Regions from separate parts of the Effusibacillus dendaii genome, predicted to be linked through region 2. Evidence: riboswitches for the same ligand, from Rfam matches in the RefSeq annotation. Region 2 holds a riboswitch; the other holds the start of a gene.
What was found. A riboswitch is a leader RNA that binds a small molecule or an ion and turns the genes downstream of it on or off. The one in region 2 is predicted to bind glycine.

Region 1: linked by a shared signal. The riboswitch ahead of gcvT (glycine cleavage system aminomethyltransferase GcvT) and the one ahead of skT53_RS08320 (ACT domain-containing protein) in region 2 are both predicted to bind glycine.

What each region holds. Positions count from the first base shown of each region.
Region 1 is NZ_AP023366.1:879,989-890,624, forward strand. It holds gene efp (elongation factor P) at 1-399, opposite strand, end outside; gene skT53_RS04620 (M24 family metallopeptidase) at 436-1,506, opposite strand; gene aroQ (type II 3-dehydroquinate dehydratase) at 1,537-1,989, opposite strand; gene skT53_RS04630 (histidine phosphatase family protein) at 2,111-2,707, shown strand; gene skT53_RS04635 (YhcN/YlaJ family sporulation lipoprotein) at 2,841-3,377, shown strand; gene skT53_RS04640 (MFS transporter) at 3,957-4,220, shown strand; gene gcvPB (aminomethyl-transferring glycine dehydrogenase subunit GcvPB) at 4,477-5,934, opposite strand; gene gcvPA (aminomethyl-transferring glycine dehydrogenase subunit GcvPA) at 5,931-7,280, opposite strand; gene gcvT (glycine cleavage system aminomethyltransferase GcvT) at 7,298-8,395, opposite strand; glycine riboswitch at 8,786-8,895, opposite strand; gene skT53_RS04660 (DEAD/DEAH box helicase) at 8,966-10,636, shown strand, end outside.
Region 2 is NZ_AP023366.1:1,526,075-1,536,710, reverse strand. It holds gene skT53_RS08335 (sigma-54-dependent Fis family transcriptional regulator) at 1-1,900, opposite strand, end outside; partial or broken gene skT53_RS08330 (IS110 family transposase) at 2,042-2,545, opposite strand; gene skT53_RS08325 (PFL family protein) at 2,733-4,097, opposite strand; gene skT53_RS08320 (ACT domain-containing protein) at 4,108-4,383, opposite strand; glycine riboswitch at 4,491-4,576, opposite strand; gene skT53_RS08315 (proline dehydrogenase family protein) at 4,683-5,495, shown strand; gene skT53_RS08310 (L-glutamate gamma-semialdehyde dehydrogenase) at 5,476-6,930, shown strand; gene skT53_RS08305 (DUF2334 domain-containing protein) at 6,896-7,810, opposite strand; gene skT53_RS08300 (MerR family transcriptional regulator) at 8,095-8,535, shown strand; gene skT53_RS08295 (MFS transporter) at 8,538-9,704, shown strand; gene skT53_RS08290 (PhzF family phenazine biosynthesis protein) at 9,786-10,636, shown strand, end outside.

The DNA.
Region 1 (10,636 bases), 650 kb from region 2:
CACTTCAAGTTCTACCGTGTTCGGCAAATCCACGCCGATGGGCGCACCCTCGTAAATCATCACAAAACAGTTCATGTTTTCTTTCAAAAACTGAATTTCATACTCCAATTGACTGGCTGGAATTTGTATCTGTTCGAACGTTTCGGTATCCATAAACGTATAGGAGTCGCCATCATTGTACAAATATTGCATTTCACGGTTTTCAATACGGGCACGCGGAACCTTTTCCCCCGCGTTAAACGTCATTTCCTTAACGGCGCCGGTTCGAACGTTTTTCAGTTTCGTACGGACGAAAGCTGCGCCTTTACCAGGCTTCACATGCATAAATTCGATGACACGCCAAATGGCGCCATCATATTCAATCGTTACGCCTGGTCGAAAATCGTTACTTGAAATCATGTTGTTTCCTCCTTGTGTTCCATGAAAGATAATAGATTATGAAAGAGCCAACAAGTCCTTGGTGGAACTGGTCAGAATCTCAATTCCCGTTTCTGTGATGACAACATCGTCTTCAATTCGAACGCCGCCAAATCCGGGGATATAAATTCCTGGTTCCACAGTCACCACCATACCGGGCAACAGTTCCACATCGGAAGCGGTCGACAAACGTGGTTCTTCATGTATATTTAAACCGATACCGTGCCCAAGGCTGTGACCAAACTGCTCGCCATATCCTTTTGATGCAATAAGGCTTCGGGCCAGCGCATCCGCTTCTTTCCCCGTCATGCCGGGCTTAATATTTTGCAGTGCATGAAGCTGGGCAGCGAGTACAATTTCATAAATTTCTCGCTGTTTGTCGGACGGCTCCCCAATCACCACGGTACGGGTAATGTCTGAACAATACCCCTTGTACAGGGCGCCAAAATCCAATGTAACAAAATCGCCCTGTTCCAGTTTCTTGTCAGATGCGACACCATGCGGCAAACTGGACCGGACTCCGGATGCGACAATCGTATCAAACGAAGGACCTGCCGCCCCCTGCCGCCGCATAAAAAACTCCAGCTCGATCGCCACGTCCCGTTCGCTGATTCCCGGTCGCAAATAACCTAAAATATGGGAAAAAGCGGCATCGGCAATTTCTGCCGCCTGTTTCAATATCCCAATTTCCACCTGATCTTTCCTCATGCGCGGCTTATCGGTCAACCCTTTCGTCGGAACCAACTCGACAGGAGCCAGTGAGTCTTTGTATGAGGCATACATGGCGTATGTCATATGGTCTTCTTCAAACCCCAACCGCTTGATACCCAATCGGTTCGACTCTTCCCGAATGGTATCTACTGCCATCGCACCGTGTTTAACCACCCGAAAATCGGGAGCCTGCTTCTGCGCCTGTTCCATGTAACGAAAATCGGTTATCAGCACCGCTTCTTTGTCAGAAATCAACAGATAAGCAGCCGTTCCGGTAAATCCGCTTATGTATCTCCGGTTCTCCGGTTTGAGAATCAGAATCCCGTCAATCGATTGGGAAGCCATTCCTTCCCGTAATCTAGTCAACCGATCCCTCATGGTGATCCCACCTTTTATGCAAGAGTGTGCTCAGGCGAGCGTCCCCTTCCGCTGTATAAAGTCCACCAAAGCGAACAATCCCAACGTATATCCGTATTCGCCGAAACCGCTGATTTGCCCGACAGCAACAGGCGCAATCACCGAATGATGGCGAAACTCCTCCCGTGCATGGATGTTCGACAGGTGCACTTCCACAGTCGGAATCGAAACGCTGCTGATCGCATCGCGAATCGCAATACTATAATGCGTATATGCACCCGGATTGATCAAAATTCCTGCTGCCTTGCCAAACGCCGCATGAATCCGATCTATGATTTCCCCTTCGTGATTCGACTGAAAAAAATCAAGTTCAACCGGAAATGGACGTGCCGCCTCCGCCAACTGCCGGTTAATGTCTTCCAATGTGGCGGTACCGTATATCTGCGGCTCGCGCCGCCCCAGCAAGTTCAGATTCGGACCGTGAATGACAAGAATTTGAGCCACGAACATCCCTCCTGAAAAATCACTTTGTCATTGTAGCACAAATTGATCGGAAAGAGTAGTAAGAACCATTGTTGCCTAGATTTGTTATAATGTAAGGTATGTAAGGGTGAGGTGAATCGTAATGATGACAGAGATATGCTTGGTAAGACATGGGGAAACCGCCTGGAACCGGGAAGCTCGCATGCAAGGTTCACAGGATACTCCTTTGTCTGAAGTTGGCATCCGGCAGGCCCGGATTGCTGCCGCTCAACTGGCGAAAGAATCGTGGGATGTGATTTATTCGAGTGATTTGTCGCGTGCCAAGCATACGGCCGAAGAGGCAAACGAACATCTGCAAATTCCCCATTATGTGGAGAAGGGACTTCGGGAACGCAGTTATGGGATTTTGGAAGGGATGATCCGATCCGATATTGAACAGATGTATCCAGGTGTATTCTCTGGGGAAACGAATCACGAAATCGCAGGCTTGGAGTCTTTTGAATCGTTGAGTCAGCGCGTAAAAGATACGATTGAAACGATTGCCCGCCGTCATCCAGGTCAACGAATCCTGATTTTTACGCACGGGGGCACGATCAATGCGTTTCTGCATGCGATTACCGGCCAGAAAGCGGGGAAAATCGGCAATACCGCTATCACCAGAGTCCGCTTCGACAACCAAGAGTGGTATGTGGATTGCGTCAACGATTGTTCCCATTTGACGGAAACTCCGGTGGAGTAAATTTTTGGCCGAAGCGTACAACGTGCATCCACAAAGTCCCTCATCCGCAGGGGCTTTTTTCTTATTATAAAAGTATGCTTTTTTCCTTTATTGGCAATAGTAAGAGCGGATTCTACATCAAGGAGTGAGACGCATGAAAAAGATGTTGCTGATTCCGCTCACAGCTGTTCTGTTAGTTACATTGTCCGCTTGTGCGGCAGGCAAGTCGGGTCCCCGCACGCAAACCCGTACACCCGCCCCGGCACCGATTACGGATTACAACGCGAACAATCCAAATGCCGGTAATGTACAAAATCCGGCGCGAGGCAATACCACAGCACAGAATGCGCCAGACGGAAAGTTTCGTGAGGCGCAAAATATCGCGAATGCGCTGGTTGGCAGGCACAACATACAAAGAGCAAGTGTATTTGTAACCGACCAGACCGCTTACGTGGCCGTTGACATTCCAAATACGGTGCAGGGTCAATTGACCGATCAAATCAAAAACTCGGTAGCAAATGAGGTTCGGCGCGTAGACCCGAGCGTTCAGCAGGTATATGTCTCTGCTGATCCAGCGGTCATGCAGCAGTTCCAAGGATTCAGCAACGATATTCGAAACGGGCAGCCGATTCAAGGACTGTATACCCGTTTCACGGAAGTTATCCGCCGCATGATGCCGCAGCAGCGGTAGTCTATTATATTTGCAGGAGGTACCCATGGTCAAATCAGTCTCTCGGATTCCGCAGGTGGATCAACCGGATGAAATCACCCGGACAGACATGCCGGAAATCGGTGATGAAACCCCACATCCGCAGTCCCCTAACCCGCAGGTATAAAACAGAACGCCTCTTCTTCCAAATGAGGTTAAAGAACCTAAAAATCAAAAGCCGATATTTCTTTGTAAAGAAGTATCGGCTTTTGGCTGTTTAACTTTCATGTTGGCAGTCTTTTAATTTTACAAATGGTTCATATGCTTTATCGTAGAATAAACTTGAGAAAAATGCCACAATCATCATAATTTATACTTGTATCGACAAGGAGGTATTGACGCTGGACAAAAAAATTTTATTCCGGTCGTTTGCATTACGGGTGGATAGCAATCGCTGTAGTATTTTTAACACTCTTAGTGTCGGCCGGTGTTCGTTCCGCACCGGGCGTGCTTATCCTGCCCTTGGAAAAGGCGTTTGGGTGGGATCGGATGAGCACCACTTTTCCGTTAGCTATCAATCTGGCTTTATATGGACTCTGCTGACCTTTTGCGGCAGCCATTATGGAGGAGTACGGAATTAAACGTGTCATGGTATACGCACTCACGTTGTTGGCAATGGGGGCCGGGCTTTCCGGATGGATGAAGACTACCTGGGCGTTTTCTCTATTGTGGGGACTGATAATTGGAATCGGTACAGGATTTACGTCTGCCGTACTTGGAGTTGTTATAACCAATCGCTGGTTTAAAGAACGGAAAGGGTTGGTCATGGGAATTCTCACGTCAAGCACCGCAACGGGGCAGCTTGTTTTCTTGCCATTAGTGTAACAATATTTTCGGGAAACAAAGCGGAATTGTGCTTGGCTGGATTTAGGCATCCCATCAGTTAGGGGCTGCTGCAGCAGCATTTGGCGGTGGAACTTTACACACCTTGACGGGCTCATATACGTTTATTTTTATTTTTGCAGGTGTACTTTGTGTTGTGGCATCCGGATTTTTTATTCAGATTCGGCGAAATAGGAAATTAATTCAAAGAAACCGGACTTCCACCTGCGCCGGAGGCTTGGTGAAAGCCCGGTTTTCTTTATTTCTGGTAACGCAAAACCGGGTTTCTGGCAGCAGTTGTTTCATCCAACCGGTTAACCAGCGTCGTATGCGGCGCATGTTTAATGACGTCAGGCGTTTGTTCTGCTTCTTTTGCAATCCGGATCAGCGTTTCAATAAACTGGTCCAGTGTGTCGATGTTTTCCGTCTCGGTCGGTTCAATCATCATCGCTTCCTCTACGTTTAACGGGAAGTAGATCGTCGGCGGATGGAATCCAAAATCGAGAATTCGCTTCGCTATATCGAGCGTCTTGATGCCTTGCGCTTTTTGCCGTTTGCCCGACAAAACGAATTCATGCTTGCAGATCCGATCATACGGCAAATCAAAATACGGCTGCAGTCGGCGCATCATATAATTGGCGTTAAGAACGGCATCTTCCGTTACCCGTTTCAGTCCGTCCGGCCCCATCGTACGAATATACGCGTAAGCGCGTACCAATACGCCAAAATTCCCGTAAAACCCTTTCACTTTTCCGATCGATTGCGGACGGTTGTAATCAAGTACATACTGCCCATCCTGATATTCAATTACAGGAACCGGCAAAAATGGGATCAGTTCTTTCTTCACACCCACCGGTCCCGCCCCCGGTCCGCCGCCTCCGTGCGGAGTCGAAAACGTTTTGTGCAAATTCAGGTGCACCACGTCAAATCCCATGTCGCCAGGACGTGCGTAACCAAGGATTGCATTCGCATTCGCCCCGTCATAATAGAGCAGGCCGCCTGCCTCATGCACAATCCGGGCAATTTCTACGATATCTTCCTCAAACAGCCCCAGCGTGGAGGGGTTCGTCAACATCAGGGCCGCTGTATCGGAACCGACCGCCTGGCGCAGCGAATCGAGATCGACACCGCCCCGCTCGTTCGATTTGATCGTAATCGTATCGTAACCCGCTACTGTGGCAGATGCCGGGTTCGTGCCATGCGCCGTATCAGGAACAATCACTTTATTCCGCTTTTCGCCGCGCGATTCATGGTAGGCACGAATCAGCATCAGACCGGTCCACTCCCCTTGCGCACCGGCTGCCGGCTGCAGTGACACGCGGTCCATACCCGTAATCTCCTGCAGTTCCGTTTGCAGGTTGTATAACAGTTCCAGTGCGCCCTGTACCGTCTCGCTCGGCTGGTAAGGATGAATCGAGGCAAACCCGCTCAAGCGGGCCATTCGTTCGTTCCGTTTCGGATTGTATTTCATCGTACAGGAACCGAGCGGGTAAAATCCGTTATCGACGCCATAGTTGCGGCGCGACAAAGCGGTGAAATGGCGGATCAAATCGACCTCGCTGACCTCCGGCAGTTCTGCCGCCTGTTGACGCAGATACCCGTCCGGGATCATCGCCTCCAGTTTCTGTTCCGGCACATCACAAAGAGGCAAATCGCAGGCCATGCGGTCCGGCCGTGAAAGTTCAAAAATCAACGGTTGATTGTTTTCCTGTCTCATAGAATCGCCTCCAATCGCTCGGCCAACAGATCAATTTCCTCTTTTGTACGAAGTTCGGTTACGGCCAACAACATTCCGTTTTCATATTCCGGATAGGAACGTTCCAGTGAATAGCCTCCTACAATCCCCGCTTCCAGCAGTTTGCGGTTGGTCTCATCCGGATTGCCTGGCAGTTTGACAGCAAATTCATTAAAGAACGGCACGTTAAAAATCGGCTCGATTCCTTTTACACCCACCAGTTTCGACTGGGCATAGTGCGCTTTTTGCAGATTCAGTTCGGCCACCTGCTGGAGCCCCTTTTTGCCTAAATAACTGAGATAAATTGTGGCTGCCAAAGCGTTTAAAGCCTGGTTGGAACAGATGTTGGAACTCGCCTTTTCCCGCCGGATATGCTGTTCGCGCGCCTGCAATGTCAGAACGAACGCCCGGCGTCCATCGAGATCTTTCGTTTGTCCGACCACTCGGCCCGGAATCCGACGAACCAACTCTTTCGTGGTCGCCAACATGCCTAAGTACGGACCGCCAAACGCCACCGGATTGCCAAGCGGCTGACCTTCCGCCACCACAATGTCAGCGCCAAACCGGCCAGGTGCTTCCAATACACCCAGTGCAATCGGATTGACAGCCGTTACAAACAACGCTTTCTGCCGATGTGCCAATTCGCTGATCGTCCGAATGTCCTCAATCGAACCGAAAAAGTTAGGATACTGCACCAGAACGCCTGCCACATTGTCTGTCAGTTTGGCTTCCAAATCAGCCAAATCGGTCAGCCCGTTTGCGATTTTGATTTCTTCCACTTCAATCTGTTGACCGTACGCGTAGGTTCGGAGCACCTGCCGATATTCCGGGTGAACGGCGCGAGAAACCAGCAATTTCGAACGGCGAGTCGCCGCACAGGCCATAATGCCCGCTTCTGCCAAAGCGCTGGCCCCGTCGTACATGGAGGCATTCGCCACATCCATGCCGGTCAGTTCACAGAACATCGTTTGATATTCGAAGATGGCCTGCAAAACACCCTGCGAAATTTCAGGCTGATAGGGGGTATACGCCGTGTAAAATTCGGACCGGCTGATCAATGCATCCACGACAGCCGGAATGTAATGCTGGTACGCGCCTGCGCCCAGGAAACTGATATACTCTTCCAAATTTACATTGCGAGCTGCCATTTTTGAAAAATTGCGGGTCAGCTCCATTTCCGACCAAGCGGGCGGAAGTTGAAGATCTTTTTTCAGGCGAACCGATTCCGGTATGTCGGTAAACAGTTCTTCCATGCTTGAAATGCCAAGCGATCGCATCATTTTATCGCGATCTGATGCGGTGTTTGGGATATATCCGAAGCTTTTCAATGGTTCTCCTCCTGACTCTACTTCTCCCGTTTGTAAAAGGGGGTTTTGACGATCACGCCGCGAACCGGTTTATTGCGAATGATTACATCGATTTCCTGGCCGATTTTGGCAAAATCCGCTTCCAGAATCGCCAATCCAATGTTTTTCTTAACGGTAGGGCCCATGGTGCCGGTCGTAACTTCCCCAACCCGTCGGCCGTTAACCTGCACTTCATAATGGGTGCGCGGAATTCCTCGTTCGATCATTTCAAATCCGACCAATTTGCGGGAAGGGCCTGCTTCTTTCTGTTTTAACAGGGCCTCCCGTCCGATAAAATCGCCTTTTTCGAATTTGACGAACATACCCAATCCCGCTTCCAGCGGCGAAATCCACTCACTGATTTCCTGTCCGTACAGCGGCAGCTTCGCTTCAAACCGCAGCGTGTCGCGAGCGCCAAGCCCTGCTGGAACAACTCCATCCGGCTCTCCTGCGGAGAGAATTTTATCCCACAGTTCGCTCGCTTTGTCGGCGTCCACATACAGCTCAAATCCGTCTTCTCCCGTATATCCGGTGCGTGAGACCAGCGCTGAAATGCCGCCCACATCGACATTCTGCGCGAACCAGTAATAACGGATCTGCGACAGGTCAAAGTCGGTCAGTTTGCGGAGCACTTTTTCCGCCAAAGGCCCCTGCAGAGCCAATTGAGCAATCTGTGACGACAGGTTTTGAACCTGTACATCCCCTTTGACATGCTGTTTGATCCAGTTGTAATCTTTGTTGGTGTTGGCCGCATTGACCACCAGCCAGTAGCGGTTTTCCGCCAATCGATAGACCAGCAGGTCATCCACACAACCGCCGTTCGGGTAGCACATCGGCGAATAGAGCGCCTGGCCGATTTCGACTTTGGACGCATCGTTTGTGATCAGGTTTTGGATATTCGATAAAGCGTCAGGCCCCAGCATTTCAATTTCACCCATATGCGACACGTCAAAGAGACCTGCGCGCGTGCGAACCGCGTCATGCTCCGCCAGAATGCCGGAAAACTGCACAGGCAATTCCCATCCGCCAAAATCGATTGTTTTTCCGCCATACCGTTCATACAGGGCAAACAACGGTGTCCGTTTCAATTCTGTCATCCGTACCCTCCCTTTCCATTTTGTAGTTTGTCCCGCGCCAAAAGAAAAAGACACACAAATGGGAAAAAATCCCTGTGTGTCTGTCTCTGTCTTTTTACCTGAGAGTCCCCAACCACGAATACAAATTAGAAACTGCGGATTTCTTTGTTGCGACGTCATTCCGATGCGCTGGACACGATGTCCGAGTGTCGACCATGTCACAGGACGTGACTGGGATGGTCGACCTCACATAGGTTTCCACTATGCTCCGCTTCTCATTTCCGCCGCGCCTCGAACTCCTTGTTTCTAATTTGTCTTCTCGAAGCATGCTTTATGACAAATCCATAAAACTATGAATCGTGGGTGTTGCCCCTTGGGTGGCTTATGTATGAAAGCTCTCTCCAGAGGTGCGTCCCGAATACGGTGACCTTTGCCTGAGAGATTCGTGAACGGAATGCAGGACACCCCTTTCACTTGCTCCTACGGCGACGCCATAACGCGTTCTCTCCCGTATCAATCATCCGCAGTATAAAATTGTAAAATTAACACATTCTAAACCAGCAACCTGATTATACCACATGAGGTGAACCCATGAAACTGGATTCTTTGCCGAACCCCCTTGTGCATGGGGCACCGGACTGTATTATAGAAGATTCACTGTTTCCGCAGTTTCTAGAGCGCCTCGAAACTGACAATTGGGACAACTGGACTTTATTCCAATTGATTCGGAAAGCGGAAGAAACAAAAGTCGTTCCTTCTTTTGACGAACTGCTCTGTCTGCAGCATATCCCGGCGGTGATTCCGTATCCGCACCAGATTACCACTGCCAAACGGGTGCTCAACGAACTGCAGGGGCGAGCCATTCTGGCGGACGAAGTGGGGCTCGGAAAAACAATCGAGGCCGGTCTCATCCTGAAAGAATACGTAATGCGCGGATTGGTCAAAAAAGCGCTGATTCTCGTTCCCGCTTCTTTGGTGCTGCAATGGACCCGCGAACTGAATGAGAAATTTAACATCTCCGCTTTCGCCCAACGAAACGAATGGTCCTGGACCACTTACGATATTTTGGTATCCTCAATTGACACGACAAAACGGGAACCCCATCGCAGCACCGTTTTGGAGCAGGATTGGGATCTGGTGATCGTAGACGAGGCGCATAAATTAAAAAACAAGAAAACAAAAAACTGGGAACTGATCAACCAACTGCGCAAAAAATATTTGCTGCTTTTGACTGCCACTCCCATCCAGAACGACCTGAAAGAACTATACAACCTCATCACTCTGTTAAAACCAGGCCAACTGGGAAGCACCCAACAATTTGCGTCCACGTTTATTGAGGAAAAACGGAAACCCAAAAATGCCGCCGAACTGAAAAGCGCGCTTTCGGAAGTCATGATCCGTAACAAGCGAAGCGAGGGAGGCGTTTTTTTTACGAAGCGGAATGTGAAATCGATTCCGCTTGATCTCTCTCCGCAGGAACGGGAATTGTACGATGCGGTCTCCTCTTTTGTAAAGGAGGAATATGTCAAACGGCGGGCGGAGAAAGGGAACGTCCTGCCGCTAATTACATTGCAACGGGAAATCTGTTCGTCTCCTTATGCGGCTTTTCCCACGCTGGAAAGAATGTATAAAGATCCGAAAACATCCGAATCGTTGAAGTCGAGAATTATGCAGTTGAATCAGATGTGTCAAGCGATCCCGCTTGGTGAATACACGAAGGGAAAATTGGTGCTCGAACTGGTCGCGCAGGCAAACGATAAAATGATCGTCTTTACCGAGTATCGGGCCAGTCAGGATTATCTGCTGTATATGCTGGAACAAAACGGCGTAAAAGCGATTCCGTTTCGGGGCGGTTTCAAACGAGGCAAAAAAGACTGGATGACCGAACTTTTTGAAAAGAGAGCGCAAGTCATGGTCGCGACGGAAGCGGGCGGTGAAGGAATCAACCTGCAATTTTGCAATCAGGTGATTAACTTTGATTTGCCCTGGAATCCGATGCGGATCGAACAACGGATCGGACGCGTTCACCGCCTCGGACAGGAACGGGACGTTTGCGTATACAACATGGCAACGCGAGGCACGATTGAAGAACATATCGTCAGTTTGCTGCAGGAAAAAATCCGCATGTTCGAAATGGTCATTGGCGAATTGGATATGATCATCGGCCGTATGGGCAAAAATTTGGAAAACGACATTATGGAGTGGTTTGTCAGTTCCAACAGCGAGCAGGAATTGGCCGCCCGGTTCGACCAGTTGGGACAG
Region 2 (10,636 bases):
GGTACAATGTGGTTCTGGCAATTTTGCAGCGTCTTGCGACTTCGGACAAGTTGCCGTTCGTTTCGTGAATCAGCTGCATCAGCAATTTTTTTTCTTCCAATTCCAAGGGTGATTCTTTTTTATTGTTCAGGGTTGTTGTCAGGGCGTGGGGAAGGTCCGACATTTGAATTTGTTCTCCTTGTAAAAATAATACGGCATGTTCGATCACGTTTTGTAATTCTCTGATGTTTCCCGGCCAATGATATTCCCGGAAAAACGACAGCACCGCATAATCGATCCCTCTTACCAGTTTGCCGTATTTGTCGGTAAACTTCCTGATGAAGTGGTCGCATAAAAGCAGTATGTCATCCGCTCGTTCCCTGAGAGGTGGCAGCCGCAGTTCCACAACATTAAGCCGGTAAAAAAGATCGGAGCGAAACTTGCCCTCTTCCATCAGATTCTCCAAACTTTGATTGGTAGCCGCGATGATGCGAACATCAACCGGAATCGACTTTGAAGAACCAAGGCGGATTATTTCCTTTTCCTGTAGCACGCGCAGAAGGAAAACTTGCAGATCCTGAGGCATTTCTCCGATTTCATCCAAAAATAATGTTCCGCCGTTGGCCTCTTCAAATTTGCCCGCTTTTCCTTTCGGATTTCCTCCGGTGAATGTGCCTGCTTCATAACCGAACAGTTCGCTGGCCATCAACTCCTTGGGAATGGCGCCGCAGTTGACAGCCAGAAAAGGAGAGCGGTGGCGCGGGCTGGCAAGGTGAATCGCACGGGCGAATCTTTCTTTGCCTGTTCCACTTTCTCCGGTCAGCAAAACCGGTACGTTGGTGGGGGCCACCAGTTGGCTCTTATATACAATGTTTTTGAACTGATTGGACTGTCCAATGATCTCTGACCAATGGTTGTGTACCATCTGGGACCCGGATCCATGCCATTCGGATTTTTTCAGATTTAGCAGAAAGCCAATCCTTTCGCTGTCTGAAACAATCGGGTGAATGGCGATTTTTACCCGCCAGAAAGGCAAATAAATTTCTGCCACATCATTGATTCCGTTTAATAGAGCCGATTTCAGGTCCTCCACGCCGGGAAGTGACCAAAATTGTTGACAATCGATCGTGTTGAACAGGGACAATGCTGCAGAAGTGGAATTCACAATTTGCAAGGCGGCATCCAAAACGATTACCAGGTCGGTTTTCCATTGTTCCTTCGCTCGCGTAAAGCAAGCCTGCAAATAATCACTTTTTTTACGTGAAATTTCGCTGAAAAGCTGCTGGATCGTAAGTGAGGTCAGGACTGTGATTCCCAATGTGTGAGGCTGGGCCAGTTCTGACGGGCCGGTAAGATCAATCACTCCCAAAAGTTGTCCTGTCAAAGGATCTTTAATCGGTGCAGATGAACAAACCCAGGGATGGCATCCCTCACAAAAATGTTCAAAAGAAAAAATTTGAATCGGCTGCTGAATCGCAATACAAGTTCCAATGGCATTGGTACCGGCTGTTTGCTCGCTCCAATCCGCTCCGGGTACAAAGTTCATGTGTTCGGCTTTGGCCATTATAGTACGGTCGCCTTGCAAGTACATGATCTTTCCGTTGTTGTCACAGAGAGTCACTAAATGACCGGTGTCTTGGATCTGATCGCTCAAATGCTGCAGGACCGGCAGGGAAATTTGATAGAGGTGGGACTTTTTCACCCACTCGGTCATTTGTCTATCTGACATTGCAAGGGAGGTTTGTTTTTGTCTGGGGTCTATGCCGTACGATTGACAGCGCTTCCATGATTGATAAACGTTCATTCGCATTTGGTCAGGTTCGAGGCCATCGAGGATAAAGTGTGTCCACTTGGTTTCCAATTCTTGCATTTTTGACAGTAGTTCACTGGTTGAGCGGATGGCGATAAGCGGATTCCCCATACTATCCCTCCAGTGTTTAGAAAATTCAAATCATTCAATCTGAATTATAGCAAAATTGAGGAAATTATGAAAGCTTGTAGCATGTAAAGAGTTCAGCCGATTTTTCCGTTTTAGTGGGACAAGTTTCGCCTGATTTTTATCTTATGTGTGTTTCACCGGCCTTTCCGGCGTGTAGAGTTGGTTGTTACGTAGCAGCGCATCAACCATACGCACAAGTTTTCTTGCTGTCAGGGCGAGGGCCCGTTTATGTTGGTGTTTGTTGACTTCCCTGTATTTCTGCTGGTAATACGCTCGGTATTCCGGTAGATTGCGCTGTACCGAGTTGGCAGCCTCAATCAGGTAATAACGCAAATACCGATTTCCGGAGCGAATCATTTTCCTGGCATCTGCTTCAAATTTACCGGATTGGTGTTTACTCCAAGTCAAGCCCGCATATTTGGCGAGAGACGCTTGGTCTTTAAAACGGTGAATATCGCCAATTTCGGACAGGATGCCTGCCGCTAAAACCGGCCCAATCCCCGGAACACTTTGCAAAGTGTTTGGGATTCCGTCCAAAACGCGGGCAATCGATTGGTCGAGCTTCTTTAATTGGCTCTGCAAGCTTTTGATGGATTCAATCGATGCGGCGAGCACAATGTCAATTGATACGCATCTGGATTTCTTCGCATTTTACACTCATTCCCGACACCCCTTGCCAAAACGAATACGCCAGTCACATGGGCGGAGCCAAGCGCCGGAACGATATTAGAATGGACAAAGGGAAGCGTGAAACTGCTTGCCTGATTTTGTCATAGAAATCGAATAACCGGATTTTGATATGGAACTCGGACAGCTAATTCGTCAGCGATTGAATCGGTGCGGGAATGCGGCCGCCCCGTTTCGCGAACTGTTCGGAGGAAAAGGGGACCATCTGCATCACGGGAGCGCGTCCTAACAAACCGCCAAACTCTACCATATCGCCCGCTTTTGCACCGGCAACCGGAATGACGCGTACAGCTGTCGTTTTTTTGTTGATCATGCCGATCGCCATCTCATCGGCAATGAAACCGGCCAATGTTTCCGCTGTCGTGTCACCCGGCACCGCGATCATATCAAGGCCCACCGAGCACACGCAGGTCATCGCCTCCAGTTTGGCCAGACTTAACGCACCCGCTTCCACAGCTGCAATCATGCCGTTGTCCTCTGAAACGGGGATAAATGCGCCTGACAGACCGCCAGGATAAGAGGTAGCCATAGCCCCGCCTTTTTTGACTGCATCATTCAACAAAGCCAATGCGGCAGTAGTTCCGTGCGTACCGCATCGTTCCAATCCCATCGCCTCAAGGATTTGCGCCACACTGTCTCCCATTGCGTTGGTAGGAGCCAGAGACAGATCGACAATTCCGAAAGGCACACCCAATCGGCCAGCCGCCTTGCGCCCCACTAACTCCCCAACCCGTGTAATTTTGAAAGCGGTACGTTTCACCGTTTCCGCAATCGTGCCAAAATCTGCTCCCGGCTGCAACCGTTTCAACGCAGACAATACGACACCCGGTCCGCTCACGCCCACATTGATCACTGCGTCAGGTTCTCCGAAGCCGTGGAAAGCGCCCGCCATAAACGGATTGTCATCGACCGGGTTGCAAAAAACCACCAGTTTGGCCGCGCCAATTCCATTCTGATTCGCTGTTTTTTCAGCGATCCGTTTGATTGTTTGCCCCATTTGGTAGACCGCATCCATATTCACACCCGATTTGGTTGAGGCGACCGAAACGGAGGAGCACACACGATTCGTGACGGACAGCGCTTCCGGCAACGAGTCGATCAACCGTTCTGCCGATGGCGTCATTCCTTTATGTACAAGAGCGGAGAAACCGCCCAGAAAATCGACTTCCAGCTGTTCCGCCAGCTCGTCCAATTGCATGGCGATTTCGACATACCCCGCTTGCTCAAATCCAGGCAATGCATGGGCGATGGGCGTAACAGAAAGCCGTTTGTTCACGATCGGAAGCCCGATTTCCCGTTCAATTTCTCTGGCGACGGGGACCAATCGAGAAGCCAAGCGGAGGATTTTATCTCTTATCTTTTGTTTGGTGGCGGCAAGCGTATCTGCACGACAGTCATCCAAATGGATGCCCATCGTGACCGTTCGAATGTCCAAATGTTCCGTTTCCACCATCCGAATCGTTTCCAGTACTTCTTGTTCGGTATAGCTCATAGGGTCCTCCTTAAATCCGATGCATCGAGCGGAACAACTCTTCGCTCTGCACCGTAATTTTTACGCCAAGCGATTGTCCAACCTGATCCAGCTCCATTTGCAAGTCCTGGATCGATTTATCTGATGGCCGTAGATCGGCCACCAGGATCATTGTGAAAAATTCCCCGACAATCGTTTGTCTGATATCGAGAATATTGACCTGATTCATCGCCAACGTTTGCGTAACCGATGCAATAATGCCGATTCGGTCAATTCCGACTACCGTAATCAAAGCCCGTTTTTCCATGCTGTTCGCTCCTTTACTTTACCTGCATACACATATATCAAACGAAAAAAGACCATTCAGGCGAATGGTCCGAGAAGTCGCAGCGACATACCAAAAAAGCATCGTCGTTCGTCTCCTCTGTCCTTTTGCCTGAGAGTTTCGCGTTTCGCTTGCCCCTTCGGCGCCCTTGGCGGGTCTCTCCAGAGGTTCGTCCGGTGACGGTGCAGCCCGCCACGTTCATCCGATCCTGATATGAGTTTTATAGTAACAATTCGGTGCATGTTCGTCAATCGAATCGAACTGAGAAGGAAGGCATGAACATGGAATCTATTTTGCGAAACTTGCTGATTTTCTTATCAAAGAATCGGCTGGCAAAACGATTGGCTGAAAAATTCGGTTTACGCCTGGGTGCCGACCGATTTGTGGCGGGACTGACAATCGAGACCGCGATCGAAGCCGCTTTACGGCTGAATCGGTCAGGAATCGAAGCCACCCTTGACCATTTGGGGGAGTTTGTCCAAACGGAGCGGGAGGTCATACAATCTGCCAAATCTTGCATCGCGACAATGGAAGCGATCAAATCGGCCGGCGTACAATCCTATCTGTCTGTTAAGTTGACCCAGTTGGGACTCGATGTAGACCCGATTTTGTGTGAGCGGCTGATGCACCGAATTTTGCAGTGCGCACAGGAATTGAATGTGTTTGTCAGGATCGACATGGAAGATTACGCGCATAACCAGGCAACAATCGACCTGTTTAAACAATTGCTTATGAAATATGGGGAAACGATCGGGCTGGTTCTGCAAGCGTATTTGTATAAGACGCTAACGGATCTGTCCGGACTTACGCCATTCTCTCCCAACATCCGTTTTGTGAAAGGGGCTTACAAGGAATCAAAAAGCGTGGCGTTTGCAAACAAATCGGATGTCGACCGGAATCTGGTCAACCTGATCGAAACCTATTTGGCGAACGGAAACTATGCGGCGATTGGCAGAACGCCCGGCCAACCTTGCATTTGTTCTAAAATCGCTGTTTCGCAGGTAATACCGCTACGATTTGATGGCTCCACCATCTGTTTGATTTCCGTATCCACAATCCGAGGAGGGGATTTTGATGATCGAGTTTCGCAATGAGCCGTTGACCGATTTTTCTAAGACGGAAAACCGGCAGGCCATGCAGGCTGCGCTTGAAAAGGTAAAAAGTCAATTCGGCAGGGAGTATCTGCTGATCGTCGGCGGCGAGCAGATTTACACGCCGCAAAAAATAAAATCGATCAATCCGGGCAATCTGGAACAAATTGTCGGATACGTGTCGCAGGCAGATCAAACACTGGCGGACAAAGCGATGGCAGCCGCATGGCATCGGTTTGCCGACCGGCAGTTCACAGATCCTTGCGAACGGGCCGGGTATCTGTTCAAGGCGGCCGCTGCCATGCGCAGACGCAAATTTGAATTTGCCAACTGGATGATATACGAAGTCGGGAAGAACTGGGTCGAAGCAGACGCGGATGTGGCAGAAGCGATCGATTTTCTTGAATATTACGGACGCGAATCCATTCGGTTGCACGAAGCGAAGCAATTGGTGCCCTATGCTGGCGAAGACAACCGGTTGACATATATCCCGCTAGGCGTCGGCATCATCATCCCGCCGTGGAACTTTCCTTTGGCGATCCTGGTCGGCACGACGGTATCAGCCGTGGTGACAGGAAATACGGTTTTGTTGAAGCCAGCCTCACCCTCCCCGATTATCGCGGCAAAATTTGTGGGACTGATGGAGGAAATCGGCCTGCCTCCCGGTGTGATCAATTTGGTGCCCGGTTCCGGTCAGGAGATTGGCGATTTTTTGGTGGAACATCCGAAAACCCGCTTTATCTCATTTACAGGTTCGAAAGAAGTGGGGTTGCGGATTAACGAACGGGCAGCCAAAACGGCGCCGGGACAAATTTGGATCAAACGATTGGTGGCTGAAATGGGGGGCAAGGATGCGATAGTGGTGGACGAATCGGCAGACCCGATGGAGGCGGCAATCGGAATCGTCCAATCGGCGTTCGGCTTTCAGGGCCAGAAATGTTCCGCCGGTTCCCGGGCGATCGTTCATAAGAATCTTTACGAGACCGTTCTGGAAAAAGTGACAGAGCTGACAAATTCGCTGCAAATCGGACTGCCGGAAGAAAATTGCCCGGTTGGTCCTGTGATCGATGCACAGGTCTACCGCAAAATTCTCGGATACATTGAGATTGGCAAAACAGAGGGACGCCTGGTAACGGGCGGGGGAAAAGCGAACGGACCCGGCTATTATATCCAGCCGACGATTTTTGCCGATGTGAAAGAAAACGCACGGGTTATGAAAGAAGAAATATTCGGACCGGTCCTGGCGTTTTGCAAAGCGGACAGCTTTGAACATGCGGTCGCGATATTTAACAATACGGAATATGGATTGACAGGCTCCCTGTACAGCAATTCCCGGCCGCATTTAGAGTACGCCAGAAAACATATGCATTGCGGCAATCTCTATTTCAACTATCTGCTGTTATTTACGCAAGCCAAGGTTGTCTCAGAGCGGCTGTAAACGGAATCCAAGCGGTCGGCAGCACATCATACAGGTTTGTCCAGTAAAACCCCCGCTGCCGAAACCCGTGAACCAGTCGCTGCAAATTGGAAACCTGTCCCGTCCGATAGCGATATACGGGCAGACCGTCCCGCTGCAAAATTTTTCCGTCCGGACCGGTTACGGATTCCAAAAAAGGAAACTCTAAAAACGAATGATAAAACATGGAGGCGAACACGTGCCGATCCTCCAATTGCGCCAGTACCTGTTCGACCGTGTTCTGCTCATGAATATAAAACAGCGGGGTCGGAATGAAAACAGTTCCTTCTTTTGTCACATAAGGCCTGTTTTCCGCACGTCCGGCCGTGTCCGATTGATACAAAATACGGTGAAACCGTTGAAATGTCTGTTCCTGTTCCGGTGTTTGCCAATAGTGCGGCGTTTCCCAAAAATGCGGGTACAAGTCTGTTTTCCGGAAAGCGGCCAGACTTTTTTGGATGCGTTCTGCCGCATACGCAGCAGTGGCGGTGACAGGTGCGTCTTTGACGTTAAACTCAAAGCCGATTGCACTGTCCTGGTTATCGTCGGGCCGCTTTTCCTCCCCGTACTGATGCGTGTACCCGTGCATACCGAGCAGGGCGCCGCGCTGCTGGACAGACTTTATTAAGGACAGAAACGTACGGGTATAGGAATCCGGCTGACTGTCGTCGATCCCTTTTTCGTAGCGATTCCCATCAGAATCAATCTGTATCCAGCGGGGGATCAAAGCGATGTGGAAAGGGACTTTCTGGTCAGACAGATACTCCAAAACGGTGCGCAGTTTTCCCAAGCCTTCCAACGTACGGTAAGAACCGCCTGGTCCGATGTCCTCAAGCCGCAGCAAAGCGGGACGAAAAAGCATGAAAGAAGCCTCCTTTTTCGGGCTTCTCTACCATATGCAAACATCTCCCCGCTATGCTACAGCACATCTCCTTACCGTGCTGCAGTTTTTTCCTTGCCATGCTGCAGCGCGGACAGCTGTTGGAATCGATTCGAAAGGGAGGGCAGACAATCGATAGGGAATGAATAATGCATGATTTCCCGCAAAAAGACACAAATCTTTTTTTGGTTAAAAGTTAACGTTTACGTTAAGGGTAGTTAAGTCATATAATAACGTTGTACTGTCGTTTGGAGAGGGTGGTGAACGTGACATATTTCAAGATTGACGATGTGGCGAAAGAAACCGGGCTGACCAAGCGCACCATTCGCTATTACGAGGAAATTGGCCTCATCAATCCGCCGGAGCGAACTGACGGAGGAGTCAGGCTGTATACGCGCAGAGATATAGAACGTTTGCAAAAAATTAACGATGCCCGACAGGTACTCGGGTTCTCGCTGCAAGAGCTGCTTCAATTTCTGCAGTTGAACGAATCGATTCGGGATTACCGGGACAATAGACAAAAGCGGTACGACCGGAGTCAAATGGCGGAGTTGGAGAACATTGAGAAAACGCTGCAGCAGCAAATTACAATGATCGACCAAAAGATCTCGAAAATGGCTTTGTTTCGGGAAGAAGCGGCAGATCTTTTGGATCGGCTGCAAACGTTGCAGGCAGAGATCAAAAGGACATGGGAGACGGAGGAATAATTATGGGACAATCATCAATCGATGAAAAACAGGCATCACGTGCCATACTGACCACCTGTTTGGCGGCATTGTTCGGTTTTATGGGAATCGGCGTGGTCGATCCGATCCTGCCGGTAATCGCTGAGCAGATTGGTGCGACGCCCTGGCAGGTGGAAATGCTGTTTACCAGTTATATTTTCATGATGGCTATTATTATGATTCCTAGCGGAATTTTATCTGCGAAGTTTGGCAGCAAACGTTTCATGGTGTTAGGGCTTGGCTTGGTAACCCTATTCGCCTTGGCCTGCGCCCTTTCGTCCAGCATTACCCAACTGGCGGTCTTGCGGGCAGGCTGGGGAATGGGGAATGCAATGTTTTTTGCGACATCGATGTCGATTTTGATCGGCATGTCCACCAATCTGGAAAAATCGATGGGCTATTATGAGGCGGCTTTGGGTGTTGGCATGTCGGTTGGACCGCTGCTCGGCGGATTGTTGGGGTACTTCGGATGGCGTATGCCGTTTTTTGCAACAAGCGTATTCATGTTGATCGCCTTTCTGATGACGATCGCATATGTCAAAGAACCGAAAGAAACAGCCAAGCGGGATTACGGTATGAAAGATTTTATCGCCGCACTGAGCTACCGTCCGTTCTTGAATGTGGCCCTGACGGCGATGTTCTACTATTATTCGTTTTTTACCGTACTGGCCTATTCACCCATTTTCTTGAAACTTGGCGCAATCCAGTTAGGATTGATCTTCTTCGCTTGGGGGATTTGTTTAGGTTTCGGTTCCACCAAATTGGCGCATGGAATGATTAACCGTTACGGCGCCGCATCGGTTTCCCGTATCGGATTGGTGCTGATGGCGGTTGCGCTTTTGCTCATCCTGGTGATTCCATCCAATGTCTTTCGAATTGCTGTGATTATTGCGTCCGGATTGGCATCCGGCATCAACAATACCACGTTTTCTACGCTGGCGATTGAAGTGTCGAACGCACAGCGTAGCATTGCATCGGGTGCTTACAATTTCGTACGCTGGTTGGGAGCCGCGATCGCGCCAGTATTGGCGGGATTTGTCGAGCGTCTTTTTGGAACGGCCCCGTACGCCATCTCGCTCGTGTTAGTATTGATTGGCGTTATACTTTGCTCGATAGGAATTGCGCGTTCGTCCCATAGTTCCCACGCCTGAAATTTAGCGTTCTTACAGGCAGGATTTTTGCCGTTTACAATCGAATCTTTTGGAAATCCGGTAAAAAAAGGGGCCTATCCGATGCAACCGACATTTTCGATCGTGGACGTTTTTGCAAAAGAGAAATATGCGGGGAACCAGTTGGCCGTTTTTCGGGGTGCCGGTTCCCTCTCCGATAAAGAAATGCAAAAAATTGCAAAAGAGATGAATTATTCGGAGACTACGTTTCTATTGTCGGACGAACCGCAGGGCGGCGGGTATGACGTACGGATTTTTACGCCGGAGGAAGAAATCCCGTTTGCCGGTCATCCGACGTTGGGGACGGCGTTTGTCATCCAGCAGGAACTGATCAGGCAGCCGGTTGAAACGATTGTTCTGAATCTGAAAGTCGGACCGATTCCCGTAACGTTTCAGTATCAGAACGATTTTCCGGATATGATGTGGATGAAACAGAACCCGCCAGTCTTTGGAAAAACGTTTGACAGGGAACAGATAGCCGATCTGTTGCAACTTGCATCTGATGAGATTGATGACCGATTTCCCGTACAGGAAGTGTCAACCGGGTTACCCGCGATTCTCGTCCCTCTTAAAAATCTGCATGCGGTGAAACGCAGCCGGGTGGATCGAACCAAATATTTTGAACTGGTCAATACGACCGAAGCAAAAGCGATCCTCGTATTCAGCCCGGAAACATACGAGCCTGACACGCATCTGAATGCCCGCGTGTATGTCGATTGTCTCGGCATTCCGGAAGATCCGGCGACCGGCAGTGCAAACGGGAATTTGGCCGGTTACCTGGTCAAATATCGTTATTTTGCTGAAGATCGTATCGATATCCGTGTGGAACAAGGGTATGAGATCGGTCGTCCCTCTCTCCTCCACTTACAGGCGGCGGAAAGCCAATCGGAAATTGAGATTTCGGTTGGCGGGAA